DNA from 3 places in the Thioalkalivibrio sp. AKL17 genome. Region 3 is predicted to be linked to each of the others. Evidence: predicted binding sites of a transcription regulator. Region 3 holds the regulator's gene; each other region holds the start of a gene.
What was found. The regulator sigma-54, encoded in region 3, starts transcription at its own class of promoters, with help from an activator protein. The targets are predictions, from matches to a motif close to TGGCANGNTNCNTGCTT.

Region 1 (9,392 bases), on a different contig from region 3:
CCTCGATCGGTTCTTCGTGCATCTCGCCCTGGATCTGCAGGGTCGGGCGATTGCTCAGGGGGATATGAACGCGGAAGGTTTCCCGACGCTGCAGGTATTGCAGTTCGGCGGGATACGGACATTCGTAGAGATCCCCCGGCGATTCGCTCACGATCTGGCGGACCTCGGTTGTAAACCGCACGGCCACCCCGCGCAGGGTCGCGAATACGCGCAGGGGCTGGCCGGGTCGGATCCGCTGGTGCAGGGAGGGAGGTTGCAGCTGGTCGAGGTAGAGACGCCGCGCGTCGGCATCCAGACGGATCAGCGCCGAGGTGTGCAGCGGGCCGCTTTCTTCCAGGCGGATACTGACCAGGGTCAGGCCATGGTCCAGGTCGCGCAGGATCTGGCCGATGCGTTCCGGGGTGTCGACGGTATAATCGTTGTCATCCATGAGGGCACGTCGCGTCCGAAGTGGGTTCGCGCATCATACACCCTGTGACGGAGTTCACGCCTGTTCGGTCCCGTTCGGGCTAGGCGCGGGTGATGGTCTGGCCGGTGGTACGGCGGTGACGGGCCTTGCCGTAGGGGTCGTAGGTCGTGGCCGGTCCGTTGTCTTCGCCACGCAGGATCTGCATGGACATCTGCACCCGGCGCTGGTTGCGTTCGATCAGCCGGGCGTTGCCCTGGTTGAGTTCGTTGCAGCGTTCGATCGTCGCCCGCAGCGCCTGCCAGCGGTCGTTGAGGTGCTCCCCTCCCTCCAGACGCGCGAACAGCCGTGCTACCCCTTCCGGGGTGAACTCGGCACCGCGGGCTTCGATCCATTGCTGCTGTTTGCGGGTTTCGGTTTCCAGTGCCTGCAGCAGTTCCTGCTTGCGCTGGACCGCGGCCTGCAGCCGATCCGGTTCGCGTGACTCAATGGCCCGGGTTTCCTCCAGCAGGATATCCTCCAGCCGTTGTCCGAGACGGATGGATTCCTCCAGGGAAGGACGAATTCCGGTTTCGTCGGTCACCACCGGATCACCGCAGCAGGCCTTCGATTTCCATCATGCGATCGGCCAGTTCTTCGTTGTCGATCGGGTAGTTCCCCTGAGCGATCGCCTCGCGGATCTCGGCCACCTTCGCCTCGTTGAACGGCGCGGCCTCGCTGGCTTCGCCGCTGCCGTTCATGGCCTGGGCGGCACCGGTCAGGGTGACGGCGTCGCCATTGGCGGCATCGCCATTGCCGGCGCGATCCACCCCGTTGCCGCCGGTGCGGGCGTCGTCGTCACGGCCGCGGACTCCGCCGTTCTGGCTGTCGGGGCGCAGGCCGTTGATGTTGGGGCCTTTGATATCCATGACTTTGTCCTGTCGTTTTACTGGTCTACCGCGTGTATCGGCCGGAATGCCCGAAACTGTAGGGTCAGTTGCGGGATTTCCGTCACATTTTACTACAGGGCGACGCGGACCGTGCCCGATGGCTGGACCTCGCCCTCGATCTCGCGTCCCGAGGACGTGTTGCGCACGCGGATCCAGTCGCCGGCCGTGGCGTCCTCCAGGGCTTCGCCCTGCATGCGGATAGTGACACTGCCGCTGCTGGCGAGGATGGTAACGCGCTGGCCGCGCTGGATCACCTGGCGTTCGTTGACGTGCTGCTGGCCGATGACCTGGCCCTGGCGGATCGCGCGGCGGGTCTGCAGACCGACGACCTCGGATGCGTCCTCGAAATAATGGGTGGCCTGGCGCGACGTCTCGATGCGTTCCATGCGCAGATCGCCCGGTCCCAGGGTCTGCTGGCGCGACAGGTTGCGTCGGGCCACCACCACCTCGGCGTGGCGTTCCACGGCGGCCGGAACGTACACCGACCAGGTCACCGGCCCGGGGCAGCGGATGTTGACCGCGGTATTGCCTCTCGGGCGTCCGCCGGGCGGCAGCGAGGCCTCCAGGGGCTCGTCGCAGCGCTTGAGGCGCAGGCGCTCGTCGACATGACCGAGTTGCACCTCCACATCGTCACCGTTGTGCTCCCCCAGCTGCTGGTGCAGGAACCGTTCCGCGCTGTCACGGATGTTCTGCACCGGCTCGATCTCCGCTTGCGCGCCCGGGGCGAGGAGCGCGAGCATCAGGAGAAGCGCACCCCCGCTGCGGCCCGGGCTGCGGTACGGGAGCAAAGCCTGTAACTTGAGAAGGTGCATGTCCGGTCACCGTTGACCCTGTGTCTTCGTAGCGGGATGCATGCAGATTCCGTGCCATGGTATCCGGGCCTGTCCTGCACGCCCGATGCGTGGTTCAAGCTCCCGCCGGCGCGGCCGTTAGCAGGGAGAACAACCCAGGGGGCGAGAACCGTGAGTCAGTTTATTGACGACGTGAACCAGCGCACGCAGATGGTCGGGCAGAACCGGATGGAGCTTCTGCTGTTCTATCTGGGCGGCACGCAGACCTTCGGGATCAACGTGTTCAAGGTGCGCGAGGTGATTCCGCTGCCGCAGTTGCGCCAGATTCCCGGGTCCGCCGGGGTGGTGCGGGGAGTGACCACCCTGCGCGACAAGACCGTGCCGATCATCGATCTGGCGCGGGCGATGGGCATGCAGTCGACCCGGGCCGGGGCGGACGGGCAGCAGAAGGTTGTGATCACGGAGTTCAACCGCTCGGTGCAGGGCTTCATGGTATCGGCGGTGGATCGGATCGTGAACGTCAACTGGGACCAGGTGAAGTCGCCCCCGCGCGGCACCGGGCGCGAGTCGTTTCTGGTGGCGGTCACCGAACTCGACAACAAGCTGGTGGAGATCATCGACGTGGAGCGCGTGCTGTCGCTGGTCAATCCGCTGCCCACCGAGGTGTCGGAAAGCGTGCGTTCCGCGGTGGCCGAGCAGACACCCGAGCGTCGGGAAATCGTCATCGCCGACGATTCGGTGGTGGCCCGCCGCCAGATCGAAAGCGCCATCCAGGGGCTCGAGTGGCCCTACGTGCTGTGCAAGGACGGGCGTGAAGCCCTGGATTACCTGGAGGAGAAAGCCGCAGAGGGCCCGATCCACGACACGGTCGAGCTGGTGATCTCGGATATCGAAATGCCGCGCATGGACGGTTACACCCTGACGGCAAAGATCCGCGAGAACGAGCGGCTGCGACCGCTGCGGGTGCTGCTGCATTCCTCGCTCAGCGGCGAATTCAATACCGACATGGTGCGTAGGGCCGGCGCGGATGCGTTCCTCTCCAAGTTCAACCCGGACGAACTGGCCAGTGCGGTCCTGGAACAGATCAACAAGACCGCCTGAGATGTCGGTGGTTGCCGGGGGCGAGGGGTTGCCGGCCCGGCGGAGGAGGGCGGTCGGCGCTTGCCGCCCCTTTGCAGGCTGCGGACTCCCGCAAGGCCGCCTCGAAGCCCTATACTGTGGCGGCATGGAATCATCGAACCGAACAACCAGCGGACGGCGGACGGGCCCGGCACGCGTCAAGGCGGAGATGTGTGCGTGATCGATTCCCGTGACTACGAAGAATTCGCGCGCTTTCTCTCCGAGTGCTGTGGCCTGGTGCTGGGGGACAGCCGCCAGTACCTGGTGTCCAGCCGGTTGTCCCGCCTGCTGGATGAATTCGGCTACAAGGACGTGCCGGAGCTGCTGCACGCGCTGCGCAAGGCCCCCAGCCCGAAGCTGCGCACGCGCGTCATCGACGCGATGACCACCAACGAAACCTCCTGGTTTCGCGACGGTTTTCCGTTCGAAATCCTGCGCCACGTGATCCTCCCGGAGCTGGCGTCCACTCGGTCGTCGATCAAGGTCTGGTCGGCCGGGTGTTCCAGTGGCCAGGAGCCCTACAGCATCTCGATGGTGGTCTCGGAATGGGAGGCGTCGCGCCCGCGCCGGGTGGTGCCCGTCAGCATTCTCGGGACGGACCTGTCCGAGGGCGTGCTGGAAGATGCCCGCAAGGGAGTCTATGACGGTCTGAGCATCGTGCGCGGGCTCAGCGAGTCGCGGCGGTCCCGGTTTTTCGAGACCGTGCCCGAGGGGCACAAGATCATCCCCGAAGTGCAGCGCCGCTGCCGGTTTCAGAAACTCAACCTGGTCGACAGCTACGCGGCGCTGGGCAAGTTTGACATCGTGTTCTGCCGCAACGTCCTGATCTATTTCTCGGCCGAGACCAAGCGTCAGGTCCTTGACGGTATAGCGAAGCAGCTCAACCCCGGTGGCTATCTGTTTCTTGGCGCTTCCGAGACGGTCGGGCCCTACAGCAAGGCCTACGAAACCGTGCGCACCGAGTACGGCTCGGTCCTGCGGCTGAAGGGCTGAACCCCTCCACGCCGGGCCTGCAACGGGCCCGGTGCTCGTTTCCCAGCGCGGCGATTCGCCGCGCGGCCGGCCGCGCGCCGGCGTCCCTCCCAATCCTTTTCCCTTTTGCCGGCAGCCAATGGCACGGCGATTGCATCGTCGTGGTCAGGCAACGGATGCCCGCCATGTGCGGGCCGGACGGAACGGGATGAGCATATCGCTGGACAAGGCACTCGGGATTCTGCCGGAGTCGGTGAACCTGCGTTCGCAGCGCATGGAGGTTCTGAGCTCGAATATCGCCAATGCCGACACCCCCGGCTACAAGGCGCGCGATCTGGATTTTCGCAGCCAGCTGGAGGCGGCCGACGGGGGCGGTGGCGGGCAGCTGGCGATGAGCCAGACCCGGGCAGGTCATCAGGATCCAGGGACGGCCGCCGCGGGCACCGGGGCCGAGCTCAAATACCGCATTCCTTCACAGCCATCTCTGGACGGCAACACCGTGGATCCGCAGATGGAGCGGGCGGCGTTCGCCGAGAACTCGGTCAAGTACCAGAGCAGTCTCGAATTTCTTAACCGCCGGGTTTCCGGCATTCGCGATGCCTTCCGGGGCAATCGCTGAACCTGACGGGAGGCCACCGCCGTGAGTGATCTGTTCAACCTTTTCAATACCTCGGCCTCGGCGCTGACGGCGCAGTCGGCGCGGCTGAATACGGTGTCCTCGAATCTGGCCAACGCCAATACGGCGGCTGGCAGTGCCGAGGAGGCCTATCGCGGAAAGCATGTCCTGTTTCAGGCGGTGATGGACCAGGCCAACCGCGACGGGACGGCGACACCAGTGCAGGTGGCGGGCATCGAGGAATCGGATGCCGAGCCGCACATGCACTACGAGCCGAACCATCCGAAGGCGAACGAAGAAGGCTACATCTTCCGGCCCGCAGTCAGCGTGGTGGAGGAGATGGCCAACATGATGTCGGCCTCGCGCAATTACGAAGCCAACGTCGAAGTCATGGACACCACCCGCCAGCTGATGCAGCGCACGCTGCAGATGGGCGGACAGGGCTAGGAGAACGCAGATGACCGGACTGACTCCCGACATGCTTGAAGGGGCGGGCATTCGCACCGACCGCCAGGCCCAGCGCGACCGCCAGGAGGCGGAGGGGCCGAGCGAAGAACTGGGACAGGAGGACTTCCTCAAGCTGATGACGACCCAGCTGCAGAACCAGGACCCGTTCGAGCCGATGGAAAACGGGGACTTCATCGCGCAGATGGCGCAATTCTCCAGCGTCACCGGAATCCAGGAGCTGAACGAGTCGTTCGAGGGCTTCGCCCAGTCGATGGGCCAGAACCAGGCGGTGCAGGGCGCCAATCTCGTTGGCAAGGACGTGCTGGTGCCGGTGGAGTTCGGCCAGCTGGATCCCGAGGGCGGCATGAGCGGCGCGTTCGAGCTGGGGGCCTCGGCCGAGTCGGTGGAGGTCGAGATCATGAACGGAGCTGGTGAACGCGTGCGCAGCATGAATCTCGGCGCGATGGGCGCCGGGCTGCAGGACTTCCAGTGGGATGGCCTGACCGACAACGGACAGCGCGCGCCGGCCGGGGTCTACGAGGTACGGGCGACCGCGCGCAGCGGGGAGAGCACCGAATCGCTGGAGACCTTTCTCAACCAGCGCGTGGACAGCGTCTCCATGGGCGGCGAGAAAAACGGCCTGGCACTGAATGTGCATGGTGTGGGCGAGATCGACTTTTCCGACGTACGCCGGATCTCCGGCTGACGTTCGACGAAAAACCTGACGGAGGAACGGAACATGCCCTTCAACATCGGATTGAGCGGACTGAACTCGGCCCAGGCCGACCTGGACGTGACCGGCGACAACATCTCCAACTCGGGGACCACCGGGTTCAAGAAATCGCGTGCGGAATTCGGGGACGTCTATGCGCAGTCCTTCGGCGGGACCTCGCAGACGGCCACCGGTGCCGGTTCGCGCCTGCTGGCGGTGACCCAGCAGTTTAGCCAGGGGCAGACCGAGTTCACCGAGAACGGTCTGGACCTGGCCATCGACGGCGAGGGCTTTTTCCAGCTCAATGATGATGGCAATACGGTCTATTCGCGCGCCGGCGAGTTTCAGGTCGACCGCGATGGCTTCCTGGTGAACAGTCAGGGCCAGAACCTGCAGGGATACATTGCCGAGGACGGTGATACTGACCCGGCAGATCTGGGAGGTGCTCCGGGCGACCTGCAGCTGCAGACCGGCGAGGGTGCACCTCAGGTGACCTCCGATATCGAGGCCCGGCTGAATCTGCAGTCGGATTCCCCGGTGATCGAGGACGGCTTCGAAACCGATGATGGCGTGGCCGTCCCGGACAGCTACAACTTTTCCACTTCGCTGACGGTGTACAACGGCCAGGGCGAGGCCCAGGACGCGGAGGTCTATTTCACCAAGACCGATGACAACGAGTGGGAGGCCCATGTCGCCGTCAACGGCGAGGTGGTCAATGAGGGCGATCCCAAGCAGCTGGCGTTCGATGGCAACGGCGAGCTGGATTTCGACGCGATGGATGACGACGACGCGACCTTTACCTTCACTCCCGGCGGCAACTTCGAGGATGACCACGAGATCACCATCGATTTCGCCGGAACGACCCAGTACGGCTCCGATTTCGGGGTCAGCGACCTCAACCAGGACGGGTTTGCCCCGGGCACGCTGACCGATATCGATATCGACAACGAGGGCGTGGTGTTTGCGCGCTACAGCAACGGGCAGTCGGACGTGCTGGGCCAGGTGACGCTGGCCAATTTCGATAACCCGCAGGGTCTGGAACAGCTGGGCAACAACAACTGGGCCGAGACCTTCGCCTCCGGCGGGCCCACCCTGAACGCGCCGGGTTCGGGCGGCACCGGGCAGATCCAGGCCGGGGCCCTGGAGGCCTCCAATGTGGATATTGCGCAGGAGCTGGTGAACCTGATCACGGCCCAACGCAACTTCCAGGCCAACTCCCAGACCATCTCCACGGCCGACACCGTGACCCAGACGATCATCAATATCCGCTAGGGCGGTAACCGGAGGATCCTGCGGGAGGTCAAACCATGGACCGTTTTCTCTACATCGCGATGTCCGGGGCCCGGGAGACCGAGCACGCCCAGTCCGTCAACAACCACAACCTGGCGAATGCCAATACCGATGGCTTCCGTCAGGCGCTGGCAACGGCGGATACCGTCCCGGTTCGCGGACCGGTGTACGACACCCGCGACTACGTGCAGGTGGGGACCGAGGCGGCGGACTTCTCCAAGGGCACGCTGCGCAGTACCGGGCGCGACCTCGACGTGGCGATCAACGGCGATGGCTTCATCGCGGTGCAGGGTCCGGACGGTCAGGAGGGCTACACCCGCGCCGGCAATCTGCAGGTGGACGGCTTCGGTCTTTTGCGCACCGCCGACGGCATGCAGGTGATGGGGGACGGCGGCCCGATCGCGATCCCGCCATCGGAGAAGGTCGAGATCGGCACCGACGGGACCATCAGCGTGCGCCCGCAGGGGGCGCCGGCCGATGCGCTGGCGGCAGTCGAGCGCATCCGCCTGGTCAACCCGGACGTGGAGGACCTCGAGCGCGGGGATGACGGCCTCTTCCGCATGGCGGACGGCGGCGAGGCGCCGGCGGACGCCGACGTGACGCTGACCTCCGGCTCGCTGGAGAGCAGCAACGTGAACACCGTGGAGGCGCTGACCCGCATGATCGAGCTGTCCCGGACCTATGAGACGCAGGTCAAGATGATGGACACCGCCAACACGCTGGAACAGAGCAGCAACCGGCTGCTCGGCATGGGCTGATCCGGGGTATCCCGGAGACACCCCGACTGACAGGAGAAACGCCATGAACCAGGCACTGTGGATTGCCAAGACCGGTCTAGACGCGCAGGACACGCGCATGTCGACCGTGTCCAACAACCTGGCCAACTCGAACACGACCGGCTTCAAGAAGGACCGGGCGGTGTTCGAGGACCTGATTTACCAGACCGTGCGCCAGCCCGGCGCCCAGGCCACCCAGGATCAGCAGCTGCCCTCGGGCCTGCAGATCGGCACCGGCGTGCGCACGGTCAGCACCGAGAAGATGTTCGAACAGGGCAACCTGCAGCAGACCGAGAACTCTCTGGACGTCGCCATCGAGGGCGACGGCTTCTTCCAGGTGCTGATGCCCAACGGTGACGTCGGTTACACCCGCGACGGCAGCTTCCAGGTCAATTCCGACGGCCAGGTGGTGATGTCCAACGGCTATCCGCTGCAGCCGGGCCTGTTTGTCCCGGATGATGCCGAGTCGATCGACATCGGCAAGGATGGCACCGTGACCGCTCGCATTACGGGGCAGGCCGAACCGGTCGACCTGGGGCAGATCCAGCTGGCGGACTTCGTGAACCCCGCGGGCCTGGAGGCGGTGGGCGAGAACATCTTCAAGGAGACCGCGGCTTCCGGGGTGGCGCAGCAGGCCAACCCCGGGCTCAATGGCGTGGGCACGGTGATCCAGGGCTCGCTTGAGACCTCCAACGTGAATATCGCCGAGGAGCTGGTGAACATGATCGAGACCCAGCGGGCCTACGAGGTGAACTCCAAGGCCATCTCCAGTGCCGACCAGGCGCTGCAGTTCATCAACCAGACCATCGGGTGACGCCATGAACGCCATGATTCCCGTCGCCTTCCGCCGCATGGCGGTTCCGCTGGTCTTCCTGCTGCTGGGCGGCTGCGCCAGCATGCCGCACGACGAGCGCCCGGGCGATGCGCCCGAGTATCAGGCGGTGGAACCGCCCGAGCCGGTCCCGCAGGCCGAGAACAACGGCAGTATCTTCCAGGCGTCGCAGTCCCAGGGACTGTTCACCGACACCACTGCCAGCCGGGTGGGAGACGTGCTCACCGTGATCCTGGCCGAAAGTACGGATGCGCAGAAATCCTCCTCGACCAGCACCTCCAAGGACTCCGACCTCGACCTCGGCAATCTGGAGGCGTTCGGCGGCGAGGCCACACGCTCCGGGCGTCCCCTGTTCGGCGCCAGCAACAACAGCTCGCGGGAATTCGATGGCGGGGGCGACTCCAGCCAGAGCAATCAGCTCGAGGGCGAGATCACCGTCACCGTGGCCGAGGTGCTGTCCAACGGCAACCTGGTGGTGCAGGGCGAGAAATGGCTGGGCATC
Region 2 (9,392 bases), on a different contig from region 3:
AATGGGCGGTGCCCGAAGCCCCTCTCAAGCAGCTGTTCACCCTGACCCTGGCCCCGGCCGACGATGACGGCCGGGGCCAGCTGATGGGGTCGGCGGCCCTGGTGACCACCGACGACGACTGATTCGCTCCGGGGCCGTTGCTCACCCCGGGGCACACTGGCAACACCCACCAAAGAAGGGAGTCATTATGGCAAGTGGACTGGCGAAGGCCGGCGTGGCCGTCGGTGTCGTGGTACTGGGCGGAGCGGCCTGGGCGGGCGGTGACCGTCTGGTTCAGGCGCAGGCGCAGGACAGCCTGCAGGAGGCGCTCGACCGCTTCGAGGCGGATGCCGCGGCGGTGGACGAGTTCGACGTGATCCGGCTCGCTTATGACCGGGATGCGGGGACGGTCGATTATCGCTTCCGCTATCGCCCGGAGTCCGACAACCCGCTGCACGAGCCGCTGGCGGAGCTTCAGGGCACGCCGGAGCCGAGCGTGAGTGCCAGTGGTCGCATGGAGGTCGAGGATTACGGCCTCGCCCGCTGGGTCAGCGGCCAGCCGTTCCGCGCGGCCGGCACGCTGCCGTGGGCCGAAGCCGTGGCGGCCGACCTGCCCGCACTGGAGCAGGATCACTGGGCCACGCTGGAGTTCGCCCATCGCCCCGGGGGCGACACCGGCATCCACCTGCAGGGCACCGGTTATGACGGCGATCTGCTGATGGCCGGGCAGCATCGCATTGGCGAGCTGTCCTGGGACGCCTGGGAGGCCTCCGCGCAGATCGCGGGCGAGGCCGGTCTGCAGGCGCTGCACGCCGAGCTGCCCCGGGCCTGGATCGGCGTGCCGGGCGAGGTGGATCTGCGGATCGACGGCCTGCGCATGCGCGGCGACAACCTGGTCATCGTCGACTCGCTGCTGGTGGAGGGCGATTCCGAACTCGCGCTGGACGGGATCGAGGGTGAGTTCGACGACGAGTCTTTCCGCATGCGCGACCTGCGTCTGGCGGGGGTGACCCGCGAGACCGACGGTCGTTCGCGCAGTGACCTGAGTCTGGAGCTGGGCGAGACCCGGGCGGAAGGCCTGACCGGTCTGCAGCAGTTCCACGCCGAGCTGCATCTGGACCTCGATGCCGCCTCCGTCCGCGAGGCCGGGCGTCTGGGCCGCGAAGTCGAAGCCGGCCTGCATGCGCTGGAGGATGTGGACGCCCTGTATCAGCAGTGGCTGATGGATACCGCCTCGCACGGCGCCGCCCTGGAGCTGCGGGAACTGCGGGTGGTGGACGCCCGGGGCGATGCCCTGGACGGCAGCCTGACGCTGCGGGCCGGCGAGATCCCGCCAGCCGCCTGGCAGGGCCCGGGATTGCTGGAGTATCTGTCGGGTTCGTTGCAGGCGGGCGTGGACCGGGGGCTCATCCGTACCTCGGTGCGCGAGGACATGGCCCTGCGTGAGCCGCATCGGCCGGCGGCGGAGGTGGAGCGCGAGGCCGAGGAGATCGTGGCCATGCTGATGCAGGGCGCGCGCGAGTTCCCGCTGTTCACGGTGGAGGATGACCGGGTCCGGCTGGACGTCGAGGTCGCCGAGGGCATGATCGTGGTCGATGGCGAGCCGATGATGGCGGTCACCGACCTGATGATGCTGCTGCAGGGATAGCGATCAGGCGATCTGGTATTTCTTCATCCGGTAGAGCAGGGTGTCGCGGGTCAGCCCCAGCAGGCGGGCGGCCCGCGACCGGTTGCCCGCGGTCTGTTCCAGGGCCTGGCGGATCAGGTCCATCTCCAGGCGCTCCAGGCTGAGCCCTCCCGGCGGGATCACGAACGGCCCGCCGGCCTGGTCGTGCGGGGTCTGCAGCCAGGCATCGGGCAGATCGCCCGGGTTGATCTCGGCACCGCTCATGAAGATTACGCAGCGCTCGACCAGGTTCTTCAGCTCGCGCACGTTGCCGGGCCAGGGCCACTGGCCGAGCCAGCGCAGCAGTGCGGGCGTGAACCGCGGCGGTTCCACGCCGTGGTGTTCCGCCAGTGTGACGCGAAAGTGTTCGGCCAGGCGGCGCACGTCTCCCTGGCGGCTGCGCAGTGGCGGCATCTCCAGCGGCACCACCTGCAGGCGATAGTACAGGTCGGCGCGGAAACGCCCGTCGGCCACGCGCTGCTGCAGATCCTGGTGGGTCGCGGCGATCACGCGAACGTCGATCTGTTCCGCCTCGGCCGCGCCCAGCGGCTGGCATTCCCCGTTTTCCAGAAAGCGCAGCAGCTTGGCCTGGGCCCCGGCCGGGAGTTCGGCGATCTCGTCGAGCAGCAGCGTGCCGCCATGTGCCTGGCGCACCAGCCCCGGTTGATGGTCGTTCGCGCCGGTGAAGGCCCCGCGGCGGTGGCCGAACAGTTCGGATTCGACCAGCTCTTCGGGCAGGGCCGCGCAGTTCACCGTGATCAGCGGTCCGTCCGGGCGCCGACTGCGGGCATGGATGTGGCGCGCCAGGTGTTCCTTGCCGGTTCCGCTCTCGCCCAGCACCAGTACCGTGGCATCGGTGGCCGCTACCATGCTGGCCTGACGCAGCACGGCCTGCAGCTCGGGCGAGCTCCCAACGAAATGTTCGGCGGTATTTTCGGCTGATTCGACCAACATCTCCTCCCGGCCGCCAGGCGCTTGCGGCATGACTGCATAGCCTGCCCCAGAGTCCGTGCCCGGGCAAGGGACTCCGTACGCGTCCGGTTCGCAACTGCGGCGTTTCACCCCTCCGCTGTGGCAAATCCCGCACCGGTCCCGGGGGCTGCCGTGTGTGCGTGGCGGTTCCGGCCACCTCCGGTGGTGCTCCCAATGGTGCTTCGGGCGCCGCAGTCCGCCATTCCGGTTTCCCGATCCTTGTTGGTGCCCGTACCTGGCCCCTACCTGGCCCGGTGCTTGCTGGCGAGTCGGTCGCACGACACCAATGACAAGAACAAGGACGGAGAGAAATCATGAAGCATTTGCATGGATTCCGGTGCCGCTGGATCCCCCTGGCGATCGCCGGTGCCGCGGCCGCGCCCGTGGCGGCCGCAGGGCCTTCTGCGCCGCAGGCCGGGGATCCGGCGCGGCTGGCCCCGGTGGTGGTAACGGTTCCCGCCATGGAGGGGCCCGGGCGGGTCAGTACCGATCCGCGCCAGCCCCGGCTTCCGTTGCCGGCGCATGATGGCGGGGCGTATCTGGCCTCCATCCCCGGATTCGTGACCAGCCGCAAGGGCGGTACCAGCGGCGATCCGGCCCTGCGAGGCCTGGGAGGCTCGCGACTGTCGCTGCTGCTGGACGACGATCCGGTGCTGGGCGGCTGCGGCGGGCGCATGGACCCGCCCACCGCGTATGCCTACCCGCAGGCCTTTGACCGCATCGAAGTGAGCAAGGGTCCGCAGAGCGTGCGGCATGGTGCCGTGTCGGGCGGTACGGTCCGTTTCGAGCGGGACGCGCCGGTGTTCACGGAGGCCGGGGAGGTCACCGGATTCGCGGGCCTGACCGTCGGGCGTTTCGATCGCACCGACCTGGTGGCGGACGTGGCGACCGGGTCCTCAGCGGGCTATCTGCGTGCCATCGGCACCTTCTCGGATCAGGACGATTACCGCGACGGCGATGGCAACGAGGTCCACTCGCGGTATTCCCGCTGGAGTGGCACCGGGATCGCCGGCTGGCGCCCTGACGAGCAGACCCTCATTGAGTTCACGTATGACCGTTCCGACGCCGAGGCCGCTTACGACGACCGTGGCATGGACGGCGTGCGCTTCGACCGCACCGGCTACAGCCTTGCGCTTACCCGCGATGATCTCGCGCCCTGGTTCGAGACCCTGGAGGCGCGGGTCTTCCGCAACGAGATCGACCATGTGATGGACAACTACACCCTGCGGGAGCCTCCGGGCATGCCCATGGTCAGCTACCCCGAACGCATCACCGAAGGGGCGCGGGTGGCCGGGGATTTCCGGCTGCCGCGGGACATGGCCCTGCACGCCGGGTTCGATTACAGCCGCAACCGCCACAGCGGGAACCGCCTGATGGGGCCGGACGCCTTCGGGTGGCGCGATGTCGCCCGCGAGGATACCGCGCGATTCCGCGACGCAGGGGTGTTCGGCGAACTCGAGATCCCGCTGGATGCGCGGCGCCGCGTGGTGAGCGGCCTGCGGGTTGACCGGACCCGGGCCGAGGCGCAGCGCGACGGCTTTGGTGGCGCCAGCGACGGCGACCGCGAGCGCGCGACCGCCACCAGCGGTTTCCTGCGCTATGAACAGGAGCAGGCGCAGCGGCCGCTGGCCTGGCACGTCGGTGTCGGGCGTTCGGAGCGTGCGGCGGATTTCTGGGAGCGCCGGCGGGTGTTCGATCTGGATACCGAGGTCCTGACCCAGCTGGATGCGGGCATTGCCTGGAGCGGGCCGCGCCTGCGTGCCTCGCTGTCCGGTTTCTACGGCGAGTTCGATGACTACATCCTGGTGGCGCAGCCCGGGGATCGCACGCGCAACGTGGGCGCCCGGACCTGGGGCTTCGAAGCGGACGGCGCCTGGGAGATGACGTCGGCGTGGACCTTGAACGCGAGTGCCGCCTGGGTGCGTTCGGAGAACACCACGGACGACGTGCCCCTGGCGCAGACCCCGCCGGCGGAGGCGACGCTGGGCGCGGAGTATGCGTCCGGGATGCATTTCGGCGGGTTGCAGGTGCGCGGCGTGATGCGTCAGGACCGCATCCACGAGGATCACGGTACGATCTACAGCCTGGACACCGGAGAGACCTCGGGCTTTGCCACCGTCGCGCTGTACGGCGGGGTGGAGCTGTTCGGGAACTCGCAGCTGACCGTGGGCGTGGACAACCTGTTCGATCGCACCTACAGCGAGCATATCCAGCGCGGCAGTGCCGAACTGGGAGCGGCCACCCGGCCGGTCAACGAACCCGGGCGGACCGTCTGGGCCCAGTGGAACGTGGAATTCTGAGAGAGGGAGACATAAGCAATGACCAACATCTCGCAATATCAACGCCCCGGGCGGCTGGCCCTGGCCGGTGCCGTATTCCTGGCACTGGCTGCCACCGGCGTGACGGCCGGAGAACATGCGCATGGCGCGGACGAGACTTTCGCCTGCGACTGTCCGGCGGGCCTGGAAATCGTGTCCGAGCCCTGGGTGCGCATGATGCCGCCGGGCATGGGCTCGACCGCGGCGTATCTGACCCTTGCCAACCATACCGACGAGGACGTCGAGCTGGTCCGGGGCGAATCGCCGGTCGCCGGGGTCACCGAGCTGCACGACCACGTGCAGGATGACGCGGGCGTGATGCGCATGCGCGAGGTCGAGGCCATCACCATCCCGGCCGGCGGGAAGACCGCGCTGGAGCCGGGTGGCCTGCACGTGATGCTGATCGATCTGCATGAACCGCTGGAGCGGGATCAGCGTGTGTCGGTCACCCTGGAGACGGCCGCGGGCGAAACCGCGCGCTTCGAGGCCACGGTACGCGATGGTGGCGGGTCGCGCCATGGCCACGGGTCCGGTCACCACGGGCACTGAGGATTGATCCAGATCGTTGTGACCCTCCCGGGGGTGCGGGCATACTCCATCCCGTATGTCCATTCACGGGGGGAGCATGAACGAGCATTCCGAGGGAAGGGGCGAGGGCCGCGACCGTAACGGCCCGCAGGGCACCATGCTGTTCCAGCGTGGCGAACTGCCCGAGGCCCCGCCGGAGCCCGCCGGCACCGAGGTCGAGGAGAGTGACCTGCCGGTGCTGGTGGGGGTCGCCGAGCCGTTCAAGCAGCAACGCCTGCTCATGCGCCCCGGCCGCCATTCGCTGGGGCGTCAGTCCGACAACGACATCGTCCTGCAGGAGCCGAGCGTGTCCTCCCAGCACGCCTGGGTCATCAACGAGGACGGCGAATGCCGGGTGATGAACCTGCTCTCCACCAATGGCACCTGGGTCAACGGCGAGCGGGTGCACGAGGCCACGCTCAGGGAGGGCGACCGCGTGCGCTTCGGCGGGGCCGAATTCGTGTTTCATCACCGGGATCATGCCGGGGCCGGTCTGCCCCTGGCCGGCCGCCGTCCGCGCTGGCGGGCCTGGCTGGCGGGCGGTGCTGCGGTGCTGGTGGTGGCGGTGCTGGTACGGATCGGGCTGGAGGTCCTGGCCTGATCCATGCGCCGCTTCGGCCGGTATGAAGTGGGCGAGGAGCTGGGCCGCGGCGCGATGGCGACGGTCCATCAGGGGTATGACCCGCAGATCCGTCGGACCCTGGCCATCAAGATCCTGCATGACGACTACGCCTGCGATCCGGAATACCGCCAGCGCTTCCTGACCGAGGCCCGTGCCGCGGGTACGCTGACCCACCCGGGTATTGTCACGGTCTTCGACGTGGGCGAAGCCGAGGGCCGGCCGTTCATCGCCATGGAGCTGGTGGAGGGGCAGACGCTGGATGCCTACGCCGAACAGTTCCGGCCATTGCTGCTGCGCAATTTTCTCAAGGTGGCGCAGCAGCTGGCCGAGGCGCTGGACTATGCTCACCGCCATGGCGTGATCCACCGGGACATCAAGCCGGAAAACATCCTCGTCACCAGTGCCACGGTCAACATCAAGGTGATGGATTTCGGCATTGCCGAGACCCTGTTCGATCCCGAATGGCGCGCCGAGGACCACACCGCGTCGGCCGGTACTCCCCATTACATGGCCCCCGAGCTGATCCGCGGCGGTGATGCCGACGGTCGCAGCGATCTGTGGTCGATGGGCGTAGTGCTGTACGAACTGCTCACCGGGCATCGGCCGTTTCTGGATGGCGAGGCCGGTCGGGTCCTGGAGCGGGTCCTGGAAGAGCCGGTGCCGGAACCACGGCCGATCATCCGCGACTGCCCGGAAGACCTGGTCGCGGTGGTGCGCCGGCTGCTGGAACGCGACCCGTCCCGGCGTTATCAGTCGGCCGCCGAGCTGCTGGTGGATCTGCAGCGCATCGAGGACGAGCGCGCCGAACGCGAACGCGCCGGTGCCGGGCGCCGCATCGTGCCCCTGCGCCTGCGCTGGACCGCCGTGATGGGGGCTCTGGTCGCGGTCACGCTGGCGGTGGGTGCCTTCCTGGTGCAGCAGAAACAGAACGAGGTGATGACCGACCTCGCTTTCGATTACGGTTCCACGCTCGCGGGCACCATCGCGGTGGAGAGCGCCGAGGACCTGCTGCTGGAGGATTCCATCGCGATGCAGGCGCGCCTGCGCGACATGCAGGCCAATCGCGAGATCGAACTGCTGTCCGTCAGCGACCGGCACGGACGTATCGTCGCCAGCTCCGACCCGGACGCGCTGGGCGAGCCGCGCAACGAGCCGCCGGCCGAGGATCTTCTGCTCTCGCGCGAGGGGCGCACGGTATGGTCCACCGCCGGTCCGGACGGCAACGAGGTGTTCCTGTTCGAGGCGCCGGTGCGGTTCCAGGATTTCGAACTGGGACATCTGCAGGTGGCGCTCAGTACCTCTTCGCTGCAGGAAGCGGGGCGCACCACCATGATGGCGCTGCTCATGCTGACGGTGGTGACCGTGCTGGCGGTGCTGCTGGGCGTCTATGTCTTTGCCCGGCGCCTGCAGGTGCCGATGGAAACCCTGCGCGGCGCGCTGGACCAGATCGCTCAGGGGCGGCTGGATACCCGTATCCGGGTGCGGCGGCGGGACGACTTCGAACGCGTATTCTCCGCCTACAACGCCATGGCGGATTCGCTGGAAGCGCGGGTCAAGCGGGCGGCTGCGGACCCGGCGCCGTCGGGGCACAAGGACGATGCCTCCGCCACGCGGACCATGCCAGTGGCTCCACCGGAACGGCCGCCCGGCGCGGACCCGGGCGGCGACGAACGCAGCGGATAGTCCGCCGCGGTCCGGCCGGTTACTCCATGTTCTCCAGGCGCCGCTGCAGCTCGCGGGCGCGCAGGCGATAGCCTTCCGCCGCGTCGAAGTCGGGATCGAGCTCGAGCGCGGCATCCCACAGCTCAATGGCCCGCTCGAGTTCCTGGTTGCGGTAGTGGACGATCGCGGCGGAGTGCAGGGTCTCCGCTTCCGCGCGCCGCAGACGCGCCAGTTCGGTTCGTGCCGGTTCGCGCCCGGGTTCCGCCTCGAGTGCGCGTTCCAGCCAGTCCCTGGCCGCGTCCGCGTCGTCGCGGTCTCGCGCATCCAGGCCGCGCTGTTCGTAATGAGCCGCCATGGCCTCCTGTTCCAGCGGGTCGAGCCAGTCGTCCCAGGCCTCATCGGGGGCGGCCTCACGGGCGGCCCGTGCGGTCTCGTAGGCCGCTTCGTGACGCCCGGCGTCGAGGTCGGCGCGGATGGTCATGCGGTAGGACTCCCCATGTTCGCGGGAGCCGTCTTCCGCGCCCGCACCCAGGGCCTGCAGCTGCTCGTCGAGATCGGGGGTGACACCAGGCTCGCCGGCGTCCTGGGGGTCGGCGGGCGGGGGAACCCGCAGCTGCTGACCGACGGTCAGGTGTTCCGGCCGCCGGATGTCGTTGAGCCGAGCCAGGATCACGAACTGCGTGGCGTCGCCGGTGTAGCGCCTGGCGATCAGACCCAGGGTCTCGCCCGCTTCCACGGTATGCCGGGTCTCGCCGTCGGCGAGCAGCGTTTCCGGGTCCTCCGTGAGCTGACGCTGCAGCGAGCGCGCGGTGGGGTCCTCGGGGCGGGATTCCCGGAACCGCTCCAGCATGGTCTCCGCCCGGTCCCATTCGCCCGCCTGCAGCCGGCTCAGGATAGCAGCAAGGGTCGGCGGTGAGGCATGTTTTTCGTCCGACCGGGCTGCTTCCCGCGGTTCATCCGTCGCTTGCGGGTCCTGGGTCGGTTCCGGGTCTGCGTCCGGTTCCTGTTCCAGCATTGCACAGCCGCCCGTCAGGGACAGCAGGGACAACAGCAACAGCGAGCGGACGAAACGGGAGGGGGCCATCGGACGATCCATTATGTGAACTGCTTCACTGTTTATACAGTATACGGGTTCCGTGATTTCCGTTCATCCGCCGCCGACCGGCCAGAACAGGATCGCCAGCACCGCCAGCAGGATGATCCCGCCCAGCAGCGTCGATGGCACCAGCGACCCGCCCCGGTGGCGCAGGCGATCGAAGCCCCGGGGGGCGCCGCTGCGCCAGGCGGCCACGGCGATGTTGTCGCCGCGTGGGCCCCCGCGCCTGGCGGCTACCCGCACCGCCTCGTCGAGCCCGCCGGACAGGTCATCGGACACCAGCAGGCCCGCCATCTCCGCCGGCTCGATCTGTTCCCAGAAGCCGTCGGTGCACAGCAGGAACGCGGAGTCCGGATGGCGTTTCGCGTGTCCGTGGTCCAGCCGCAGGCCTCCGGGCATGCCCAGCGCCGCGAGCAGGTGGTTCTGATCCGGGTGGGTGGCCATTTCCTGTTCGCGGATCATCCCGGCCTCGAACAGCTCCTGCACCCGCGAGTGGTCGCGGGTGCGTTC
Region 3 (9,392 bases):
GGATGACGGACTGTGGCTGGGCGAGGTGGAGCCGCTGGACGAATGGCCGGCGGTCAGCCTGCCGGTGGACTATGCATCGCTGGCCGATCTGCTGGAGCGTCTGCTGGATCAGCTGGGCACGCCCTGGTCGCATCTCGAACGGCACCTGGATGATTCGGCCTGGGTGGCCGGACGGCTCGCCGAGCTGCTGCCGGTGGATCTCGCGGTCAAGCAGTCGCTGCTGGAATCCGATGATCCGATCGATCGTCTCGAGCGTCTGCGGGCGGCCATGCTCGCGCAGTCGTCTCCCTGACAGCATCTGGGCGGCCTGTTAAGGTAAAGGGCCGTAATTTCAAGCCGGAGCCGATCATGGCCGTTCAGGAACTCACGCAGGACAACTTCGAATCCACCATCACCGGGAATGACATCGTCATCCTGGATTTCTGGGCGCCGTGGTGCGGCCCGTGCCAGCAGTTCGCGCCGACCTTCGAGGAAGCCTCGAACAAGCACGACGACGTCGTCTTCGCCAAGGTCAACACCGACGAGGAGCAGGGCATCGCCGGTGCCTTCCAGATCCGCTCCATCCCGACCCTGATGATCTTCCGCGAGCAGGTCATCGTGTTTTCGCAGCCGGGCGTCCTCTCCGCGGCGCAGCTGGACGAGGTGCTGGGCAAGGTGCGCGAGCTGGACATGGAGGCCGTGCGCGCCGACATCGAAAAGCAGCAGCAGGAACAGGAGCAGCAGGCCGGCGGCAACGCCTGAGCCCGGCTCCCGCCGTAACCACCTCCCGCGGCCCGTTTCCGGGTCGCTCCGTCCGCCACTCGAACCGACCCTGACAAGCCGACGAGGTCCCCCCCCGTGCTCAGCGTGATGACCCAGATGGGGGCCCTGATCGTTGCCGGGGTCGGCTGGCGGATCCTGCAGCCCGGCGGTCTGGATGCCGAAACCACCCGCCGGGTCCTCACTACGCTCGTCTATTACCTGCTGCTGCCCGCGCTGGTGCTGCAGGTCCTGTGGACTGCACCGCTGGGCCTGGACTCGGTGCGCATCGCCCTGGTGGCCGGGGCGACGGTCCTGATTACCCTGGCCGTTACTGCCGGTGCGTGCCGTGCATGCACCGCCGACCGAGCCGCAGTGGGCGCGATGCTGCTGGCCGCCGCCTGGCCCAACGCGACCTATCTGGGCCTGCCGATCCTCGACAGTCTGTTCGGCGAGGCGGGGCGCGCGGTTGCCATCCAGTACGACCTGTTCGCCTGCCTGCCGCTGGTGCTGACCCTGGGCGTGGTCCTCGCGCGCCGCTACGGCGACGGCCGCATGCCGCCGGTGCATCCGCTGCGCGGCCTGTTGTCGGTGCCGTCGATCTGGGCCGCCCTCGCCGGTGTCACCCTGAACCTGGGCGGGGTGCCGCAGACGGTCTGGCTGGAGGAGTGGCTGGGACTGCTGGCGGATTCGGTGTCGCCGCTGATGCTGTTCGCTCTGGGCCTGGCACTGGTCTTCCACCGCTTTCACGGGCGCGACGCCCGCCCGCTGGCGGTCGTCGTGGTGATCCAGCTGCTGCTGGCGCCGGCGGTGGCGCTGGGACTGGTGTGGCTGCTGGGCATGGAGGGGATCCCCGCGACCGGGACGGTGCTGGAGGCGGCCATGCCGGCGATGGTGCTGGGGCTGGTGTTCTGTGACCGCTTCGGGCTGGATACCGGGCTGTACGCGGCCGCGGTGACCCTGACCACGGCCCTTTCGCTGGTTACCCTGCCGCTGTGGTTCGCCCTGGCCGGCGGTCTTCTGGGGGGATGAGCCTCAGGATTCCTCGCCGAAGCGGTCCGCGACCAGTTCGGTCAGGGCATCCAGCGCCGCCTCGGCATCCTCTGCGCCGTCGGTGCGGATCGTGATCTCCGAGCCCTGCGCGGCGGCCAGCATCATCACCCCCATGATGCTCTTGCCGTTCACTTCCTGTTCGTTGCGTGCGACGGTGACGTCGGCGGTGTACTGGCTGGCGAGGCCGACGAACTTCGCGGCGGCCCGGGCATGCATGCCCAGCCGGTTAACGATGGGAACTGCGCGCTGCGGCATCGCTGGATTCCTGGTCGCAGAGAAGGATTCCGTCATGGCCCCCGGACAGCGCCTTGTTGACCAGTTCGCTCAGGGGCAGATGGCGGTAGTTGAGTACGCGGACGAGCATCGGCAGGTTGACGCCCGCGATCACGCGCGCGTTGTGTCCGCGCGCCACGCGGCTGGCCACGTTGGCCGGCGTGGAGCCGAACATGTCGGTCAGGACCAGCACACCGGCACCGCTGTCGAGGGTTTCCATGCGGGCGCGCGCCTGCGCCTGAATATCGTCCGGATCGTCGCTTTGCGACATCGCCATGGACTCGCAGTCCTCGGGCAGGTCTCCCAGCATGCTCTGCGCGGTCTGCAGGAGTGTGTCGCCCAGGTTTTGATGCGTGATCAGGATCAGACCGACGCCCATGGAACTACTCCGTTTCAGGGGAGAGAGAATCGAGCTCGCGATGACGGGTGCTAACAGTAACATGTTCCCGCTCGCGCCACGCAGCCGCCAGCCGTTCCACCAGGTAGACCGAGCGGTGGCGCCCGCCGGTGCAGCCGATGGAGACCGTGGCATAGCTGCGATGGTCCGCCACCAGCCGCGGGATCCAGGTGTCGAGGAAGCCGTGGATGGATTCGAGCATCGCCCCGACCTCGCCGTGGCTGTCGAGGAAACCCGCCACCGCCGGATCCAGCCCGGTCAGCGGCGCCAGTTCACGCTCGTAGTGGGGGTTGGGCAGACAGCGCACGTCGAACACGAAATCGGAATCCAGCGGCGAGCCGTGCTTGAAGCCGAAGGACTGGAACAGCAGGGACAGGCCGGCGGTCTCGCGGCTGCCGACCCGGCCCCGCAGCGTGCGCGCGAGGTCATGCATCGACAGCCGGCTGGTGTCCACGGTCAGGTCGGCCTCCACCGCCACGTGCCCCAGCCAGGTCCGTTCCATGCCGATCGCTTCCACCAGCGGGATGCCGTCGCGAGCCAGCGGATGCCGCCTGCGGGTCAGGTGGTAGCGGCGCAGCAGGACCTCGTCGGAGGCATTGAGGAACAGCACCTCGACCTCCAGGCCCGATCCGCGCAGCTCGCCCAGCAGCTTGCCGAAGCCGCTGAGGGCGTCGAGGCCCGAACGGACGTCCACGCCCACGGCCAGGTGGCGGTCACCGCCGGTGTCGTAATGGCCGCTGCGGACCTTCTCCACCAGTTCCGGCAGCATCGGCAGCGGAAGGTTGTCGACGCAGAAGTAGCCGGCGTCCTCCAGGGTATGCAGGGCGACGGTCTTGCCGGAACCCGACAGACCACTGACCAGCAGCAGACGCATGTCGGTCAGCCCTCGGGATCGGGGTTGGGGACCGTGGTGCTGGGCCCGCCGATGTGGAAGATGGACTCCTCCTGCTGATCCTCGCCCATCTGGCGCCGCTGGCGGGCGCGCAGGTCGTCCCCGGCGATGTAGCCCTGCATGTGCAGCAGGTGATTGCGGACCGCGGCCTCGATCATGACCGCGATGTTGCGCCCCGGCGCCACCGGCAGGCTGATCAGCGGGATGCGCAGGCCGAGGATCTCGCTTTCGCCGCGACGCCCGTTCAGACGATCGTCCGGCACCGGCGAGGGCTCGTTGTGGTCGCGCAGATCGATGATCAGGCGCAGATATTTGCCGCCCTTGATCGCCGAGTCGCCGTACATCGCGCGGATGTTGAGCACGCCCAGGCCGCGCACCTCGAGCAGGTCCTGGAGCAGGGCGGGGCAGTGTCCGCGCACGATATCGGGGGCAATGCGCGCGAATTCGGGGGCATCATCGGCGATCAGCCGATGGCCCCGTGAGATCAGTTCCAGCGCTACCTCGCTCTTGCCGACGCTCGACGCCCCCGAGATCAGCACGCCGATCCCGAGGATCTCCATGAACACCCCGTGGCGCACCTCGAAATGAGCGAGGCGCTGCTGCAGGAAATAGCGGAGCAGGGCGATGACTTCGTGCGAGGAGGTGCGAGTGCACAGTATCACTGGTAGAGGGTCGTCACCAGCGTGGGGCATGCGCGGGAACGGGCAGGTGTCCTCGGCGAAAATCACCATGGTGGTGCCGGTGCGGGCCATCTCCAGCACAAGGTGGTCACGCTGTTCGTCGGACAGGCCGGCGATGTAGCGGGCCTCGTAGTCGCCGATGACCTGGATGCGGTTGGGGCGGATCAGGTTGAGATGGCCGGCCAGCGGCAGGTCGCCATCGCCGACTCCCAGGAGTTCGCGGTCGCCCGCGGCCTCCTCCCCGTGGACGTAGCGCAGGTCCAGACGGCTCCCCATCGCCCGCGTGAGCGCGGCGATGGTGATGTTGCTCGCGGTGCCGTCGCCTGCCGCCTCCGCCCGGTCGGCCATGGTCAGGTGTCTCCCAGGGCCCGGGTGAGGGCCTGCTGGACCCCCGCGCTGTCCGCGGCGCGCCGGATGCCGGCGAGGGTGTCCGGCTGCGACAGGCCGCGTGCGAGCTGGGCCAGCAGGTCCAGGTGTTCGCTGGTGGCCTCTTCCGGCACCAGCAGGGCGATCAGGATGTCCACCGGTTCGTGGTCCATGGCCTCGAAATCCACGCCCTGATCCAGACGCAGGACCGCGATGCGGGGCGTATCCAGCTCGGCCAGACGGCCGTGCGGAATCGCCACGCCATGGCCGAGCCCGGTGGAGCCCAGTTTTTCGCGGGCCGACATGGCTTCGAACGCGGCGCTGGCCGCCAGCCCGTCCGCGGCCCCGTCCACCAGCAGATCGGCGAGGGTTTCCAGCGCTCGTTTCTTGCTGGAGCAGTCGGCTTCCAGTCCGATGCGCTCCGGGGTGATGAGCTCGGCCGGGTTCATCGGTTTACGGGGTCTGTTCGCGGTTGCGCTGGTGGCCTTCGGCGCGATGATGGTCCTTGACCTTCTCCTTGTGCTTGATCAGCTGGCGGTCGACCTTGTCGATCAGGCCGTCGATGGCGGCGTACATGTCGTCGTGGCTGGCCTCGGCGTGGATGTGGTTGCCGGTGACCTGCAGATTCGCTTCCGCCTTGTTGTGCAGCTTCTGCGTCTTCTCGTGGGTCAGCACCACGTGCACGTCGATCACCTTGTCGAAGTGGCGTTCCAGCTTCTGGAATTTCTCGTTGACGTAGTCGCGCAGGGCGTCGGTGATTTCGACGTGGTGTCCGGTGAGGTTGATCTGCATGGGTCAGGCTCCTTTCGGTTTGCTTCCGGTCGGCATGGCGGCCATCTGGCGGCGTTCGCTGGAGGATGGCAGGTTCATGCCCTCCCGGTATTTGGCCACGGTACGTCGGGCCACGTTGATGCCCCGATCCGCCAGGATCTGGGCGAGGCGGGAATCGCTGAGCGGTTTGCCCGGCGTTTCCTCTTCGATGAGTTCGCGGATCATGGCACGAATCGCGGTCGCGGAGCATTCCCCGCCGTCGCTGGTGCCCACGTGACTGGAGAAGAAATACTTGAATTCGAACACTCCGCGGGGGGTGTGCATGTATTTCTGCGTGGTCACCCGCGAGATCGTGGACTCGTGCATCTCCAGGGCTTCGGCGATGTCGCGCAGGATCAGCGGCTGCATCGCCACCTCGCCGTGTTCCAGGAACCCCTGCTGGCGTTCGACGATCGCTCGCGCTACGCGCAGCAGGGTGTCGTTGCGGCTGTGCAGGCTCTTGATGAACCACCGCGCCTCCTGCAGCTGGTCGCGCATGAATGCGCTGTCGCGGGCATCGGAGACCTGGCGGACCATGCCGGCGTAGAGGTCGTTGACGCGAATGCGCGGGGCGATCTCGGGATTCAGGTCGACCTGCCAGCCCTGGTCGGTATGACGCACGTAGACATCCGGGACCACGTATTCCGGCGGCGTCTCGCTGATCTGGGCGCCGGGGCGCGGGTTGAGCGTACGGATCAGGTCCAGGGCCGCGGCCAGCTCGTCGGCATCGCGCACGCCGCTCTGGCGCTGCAGTGCCTTGTAGTCACGCCGGGCAAGGGCGTCCATGCCGTGTTCCAGGACCGCGCGCGCGGCTTCGCGCGAGGGCGCGTCCGGCGCCAGCTCGCCCAGCTGGACCTCCAGGCACTCGCGCAGATCCAGCGACCCGACCCCGAGGGGGTCGCAGTGCTGCAGCCAGTGGCGCACTGCCTCCACCTCGTCGGTGCCGACCGGGGTGTCCTCGCCCTGACTGATGGTGTCGGCCAGGGTCTCGACGTCCCCCTCGAGGTAACCGTCGCCGTTGATGGTGTCGATCAGGGCGGCGCCGATGCGCTGGTCACGCGGGGTCAGGTGCGACAGATGCAGCTGCCACAGCAGGTGGTCCTGCAGGCCACCGCCATCGTCGTCCGAGGTGTTTTCCAGGGGATCGCGGTCGTCCAGTCCGCGCGGGCTGGCGCTGGCGTCGTAGATGTCTTCCCAGCGGGTGTCGGTCACCAGTTCGTCGGGGATGACATCCTCCGAACCGCCGGCGTCCACCGTTTCGCCGGTGCCGGCGGCGGCATCGCTGGCGGTCTCGTTCTCGCCCTCGGTGCCGGGGTCCGGGGTTTCTTCGCCATCGGCGCCGAGTTCGTCGTCCTCGGCCTGTTCCAGCATGGGGTTGCTTTCCAGCGCCTGCTGGATCTCGGCCTGGAGCTCCAGCGTCGAGAGCTGCAACAGCCGGATGGCCTGCTGCAGCTGCGGCGTCATGGTCAGCGTCTGACCGAGCTGCAGGTTCAGCCCGGGCTTCAGCATGAGTTGGGAGAGGCGTTGTTCACCATAAGTGAATAGTAATCCCTTGTTGTGGCCTTGTGCACCGGCCGGATGTGGCGATCGGTGTCACAGGCGGAAATTTTCGCCGAGGTAGACCTCGCGCACGCGGGCATCGTCCAGCAGTTCCTCCGGCGTTCCCGCGCTCAGAAGGTGCCCCTCGCTGAGGATGTAGGCGCGGTGGCAGATGCCCAGGGTCTCGCGCACGTTGTGGTCCGAGATTAGTACGCCGATGCCGCGTTCGGCCAGGTGGCGGATCACTTCCTGGATCTCGCTGACCGAGATCGGGTCGACCCCGGCGAAGGGTTCGTCCAGGCAGATAAACCGCGGATCACCGGCCAGCGCACGGGCGATCTCGGCGCGCCGCCGTTCGCCTCCGGACAACGCGATGCCGGGGCTGTGGCGCACGGTTTCGAGCTGGAATTCCTCGATCAGGGCATCGCCGATGCGGCGGCGCTCGTGGCGGTCCAGTCCGGGCCGCAGTTCCAGCACTGCCTGCAGGTTGTCCTGGACCGACAGGCGGCGGAAGATCGAGGCCTCCTGCGGGAGATAGCCCAGCCCGGCGCGGGCGCGTTCGTGGATGGGGGCCTGCGTGATGTCGCGCCCGCCCAGGGTGATGCGCCCGGTATTGGGCCGGATCAGGCCGACCAGACTGTAGAAACAGGTGGTCTTGCCGGCCCCGTTGGGTCCCAGCAGGCCGACCACCTCGCCGGGCACCAGGTCCACGTCCATTGCGTCCAGCACGGTACGCTGGCCATAGCGCTTGCTCAGCTCGCGGGCGACCAGATGGCCGTCGGCCGCGGGCCTCATGGATCGTCCTCGCGTGGCTGCAGGCGGATGTGCACGCGCTCGTCGTCGGTGTCGCCGCGTTCCGCGCGGATCACGTCGCGCTCGAGGTCATAGGTGATGCGCTGCCCGCGGGCATCCTCGGCGGCGGTGATGACGCGCGCCCGTTCGGTCAGGATCACGCGTTCCTCGTCGAGGAAATAGTCGATGCGCAGCCCTTCGGCGATGCGCATCTCGCCGGTCTCGGGATCGGGCGACTCCAGGCGTGCGGGCTCGCCGTGGGCCTCGATCTCGTAGGGGCGGCGCTCGCGCATGTGCACGATCACGCGGTCTGCTTCCAGCGTGGCATCGCCGCGCACCACGATTACGTCGCCGGTGTAGGTGCCGGTGCCCGCGCGTTCGTCCATCTCGGCGTGGTCCGCGGTGATCTCCACCGGCAGGGCATCCTCGCGGCCGGTCGCCGGCGGGGCCGCCAGGATCAGTGCGAGTACGCCCGCTACGGCAAGCAGCGGGGCCGGTCGGCGGATGCCCGCGCGGCGATGTTCGGTTGTGGCCGGGTTCATTCCGGGCGGTCCTCCTGCGGCAGGTCGCTGTACAGCGTGTAGACCTCGGCGAGCAGTTCAATGGTATCCGCTTGCGGGTCGGCGCGCAGGCCGGTACCCCGCTGGAACAGTCCCGGCTGTTCCAGAGTGCTCGACGCCGACGAGGTCGTCAGCCGGGTGTCCAGCGCCACGCGCACGTCGCGCGACTCGATCACCGTGCGCACGCGCTCGTTGCGTTCGGGGCTCACGCCGCGGGTGTGGCCGAAGGTATGCAGCAGTTCGCGATCGGGCTGATGCGCCGCGCGCGGGGCCCGCCAGGTCCAGTTCAGGCCCCGCTGGTCCAGCAGATCCAGCTCCGGGTCATCGATGAACTGGACCGCATCCCGGTCGTATTCGCGCAGCCGCGCCCCCTGCAGGCGGTGGGTGGGCCGCCCGTCCTCGCCAGTGACATGCGCGGTAAACCCCTCGATCTGCAGCGTGGGTTCGGCGTCGGCCGCGGGTTCGGCAGGCGGCTCGGCCGCTGTCGGCCCGGCGAGCAGGAGCCCGGTGGTCAGCAGCCAGGCGGCGAGCAGGGCGCGACGCGGATCCGGGCTCATGCGTGCAGGTAGCTTTCGAGCACGGCCTCGAGGCGGCCGCGCGCGGCCAGCAGGTCCTCGCAGACTTCGCGCACCGCGCCGCGCCCGCCACCGGCCGTGGTGACCCACTGCGCGTGCTGGCGCACGAACGGATGGGCGTCGCCGACCGCGATGCCCAGGGCAACCCTGCGCATCGCCGGCAGATCGACCACGTCGTCGCCCACGAACGCGGCCTCGGCGGCGCGGTGCCCGGTCTGCTCCAGCAATTGCGCCAGCGCGGCGCCCTTGTCCCGCCGGCCCTGGATGCAGTGACGGATGCCCAGATCCCGCAGGCGATGCTCCACGACCGCCGACTGCCGCCCGGTGAGGATTGCGACCTCCAGCCCGTCGTCCATGGCCATGCGCAGGCCGTGGCCGTCGCGGCTGTGGAAGGCCTTGTACTGTTCGCCACCGTCGCCGAGAAACAGCGCGCCGTCGGTCAGCACGCCGTCGACGTCCAGGATCAACAGTCGGGTGGTCCGCTGCAGGGTGGAAAGGTCGGTTTCGGTGTTCATCAGGCCACCCCCGCGCGCAGCAGGTCGTGCATGTTGATGACCCCCTGCAGGCGGCGGTCGGCGTCGGCCACCGGCAGGGCGTTGATCCGGCGGCTCTCCATCATCTCCAGGGCCTCGGCCGCCAGCCAGTCGGCACCGGCGGTGTGGCCGTCGCGGGTCATGACCTCGCCGATGGTCAGGCTGTCGAGGCTGTGGCCGAGGT

Region 1: a site for sigma-54 is predicted at 4,358-4,374, ahead of flgB (flagellar basal body rod protein FlgB). Genes of this name have one in related genera too.
Region 2: a site for sigma-54 is predicted at 2,865-2,881, ahead of D577_RS0109835 (TonB-dependent copper receptor). Genes of this name have one in related genera too.

Annotation. Positions count from the first base shown of each region.
Region 1 covers NZ_KB898764.1:164,016-173,407, forward strand. The annotation lists gene D577_RS0100800 (flagellar brake protein) at 1-430, opposite strand, end outside; gene D577_RS0100805 (flagella synthesis protein FlgN) at 510-992, opposite strand; gene flgM (flagellar biosynthesis anti-sigma factor FlgM) at 997-1,314, opposite strand; gene flgA (flagellar basal body P-ring formation chaperone FlgA) at 1,407-2,075, opposite strand; gene D577_RS0100820 (chemotaxis protein) at 2,298-3,227, shown strand; gene D577_RS0100825 (protein-glutamate O-methyltransferase CheR) at 3,423-4,238, shown strand; gene flgB (flagellar basal body rod protein FlgB) at 4,426-4,836, shown strand; gene flgC (flagellar basal body rod protein FlgC) at 4,858-5,280, shown strand; gene D577_RS0100840 (flagellar hook assembly protein FlgD) at 5,291-5,986, shown strand; gene flgE (flagellar hook protein FlgE) at 6,020-7,264, shown strand; gene flgF (flagellar basal-body rod protein FlgF) at 7,300-8,040, shown strand; gene flgG (flagellar basal-body rod protein FlgG) at 8,084-8,872, shown strand; gene flgH (flagellar basal body L-ring protein FlgH) at 8,910-9,392, shown strand, end outside.
Region 2 covers NZ_KB898767.1:313,179-322,570, forward strand. The annotation lists gene D577_RS0109820 (hypothetical protein) at 1-122, shown strand, start outside; gene D577_RS0109825 (DUF945 family protein) at 188-1,627, shown strand; gene D577_RS0109830 (sigma-54-dependent Fis family transcriptional regulator) at 1,631-2,599, opposite strand; gene D577_RS0109835 (TonB-dependent copper receptor) at 2,932-4,917, shown strand; gene D577_RS0109840 (copper chaperone PCu(A)C) at 4,936-5,484, shown strand; gene D577_RS0109845 (FHA domain-containing protein) at 5,561-6,103, shown strand; gene D577_RS0109850 (serine/threonine-protein kinase) at 6,107-7,807, shown strand; gene D577_RS0109855 (LysM peptidoglycan-binding domain-containing protein) at 7,827-8,870, opposite strand; gene D577_RS0109860 (PP2C family serine/threonine-protein phosphatase) at 8,934-9,392, opposite strand, start outside.
Region 3 covers NZ_KB898768.1:56,193-65,584, reverse strand. The annotation lists gene D577_RS0110430 (LON peptidase substrate-binding domain-containing protein) at 1-292, shown strand, start outside; gene trxA (thioredoxin) at 349-741, shown strand; gene D577_RS0110420 (AEC family transporter) at 838-1,770, shown strand; gene D577_RS0110415 (HPr family phosphocarrier protein) at 1,774-2,046, opposite strand; gene D577_RS0110410 (PTS sugar transporter subunit IIA) at 2,018-2,443, opposite strand; gene rapZ (RNase adapter RapZ) at 2,448-3,335, opposite strand; gene hprK (HPr(Ser) kinase/phosphatase) at 3,341-4,381, opposite strand; gene D577_RS0110395 (PTS sugar transporter subunit IIA) at 4,384-4,848, opposite strand; gene hpf (ribosome hibernation-promoting factor, HPF/YfiA family) at 4,853-5,191, opposite strand; gene D577_RS0110385 (RNA polymerase factor sigma-54) at 5,195-6,718, opposite strand; gene lptB (LPS export ABC transporter ATP-binding protein) at 6,803-7,543, opposite strand; gene lptA (lipopolysaccharide transport periplasmic protein LptA) at 7,540-8,082, opposite strand; gene lptC (LPS export ABC transporter periplasmic protein LptC) at 8,079-8,657, opposite strand; gene D577_RS0110365 (HAD family hydrolase) at 8,654-9,190, opposite strand; gene D577_RS0110360 (KpsF/GutQ family sugar-phosphate isomerase) at 9,190-9,392, opposite strand, start outside.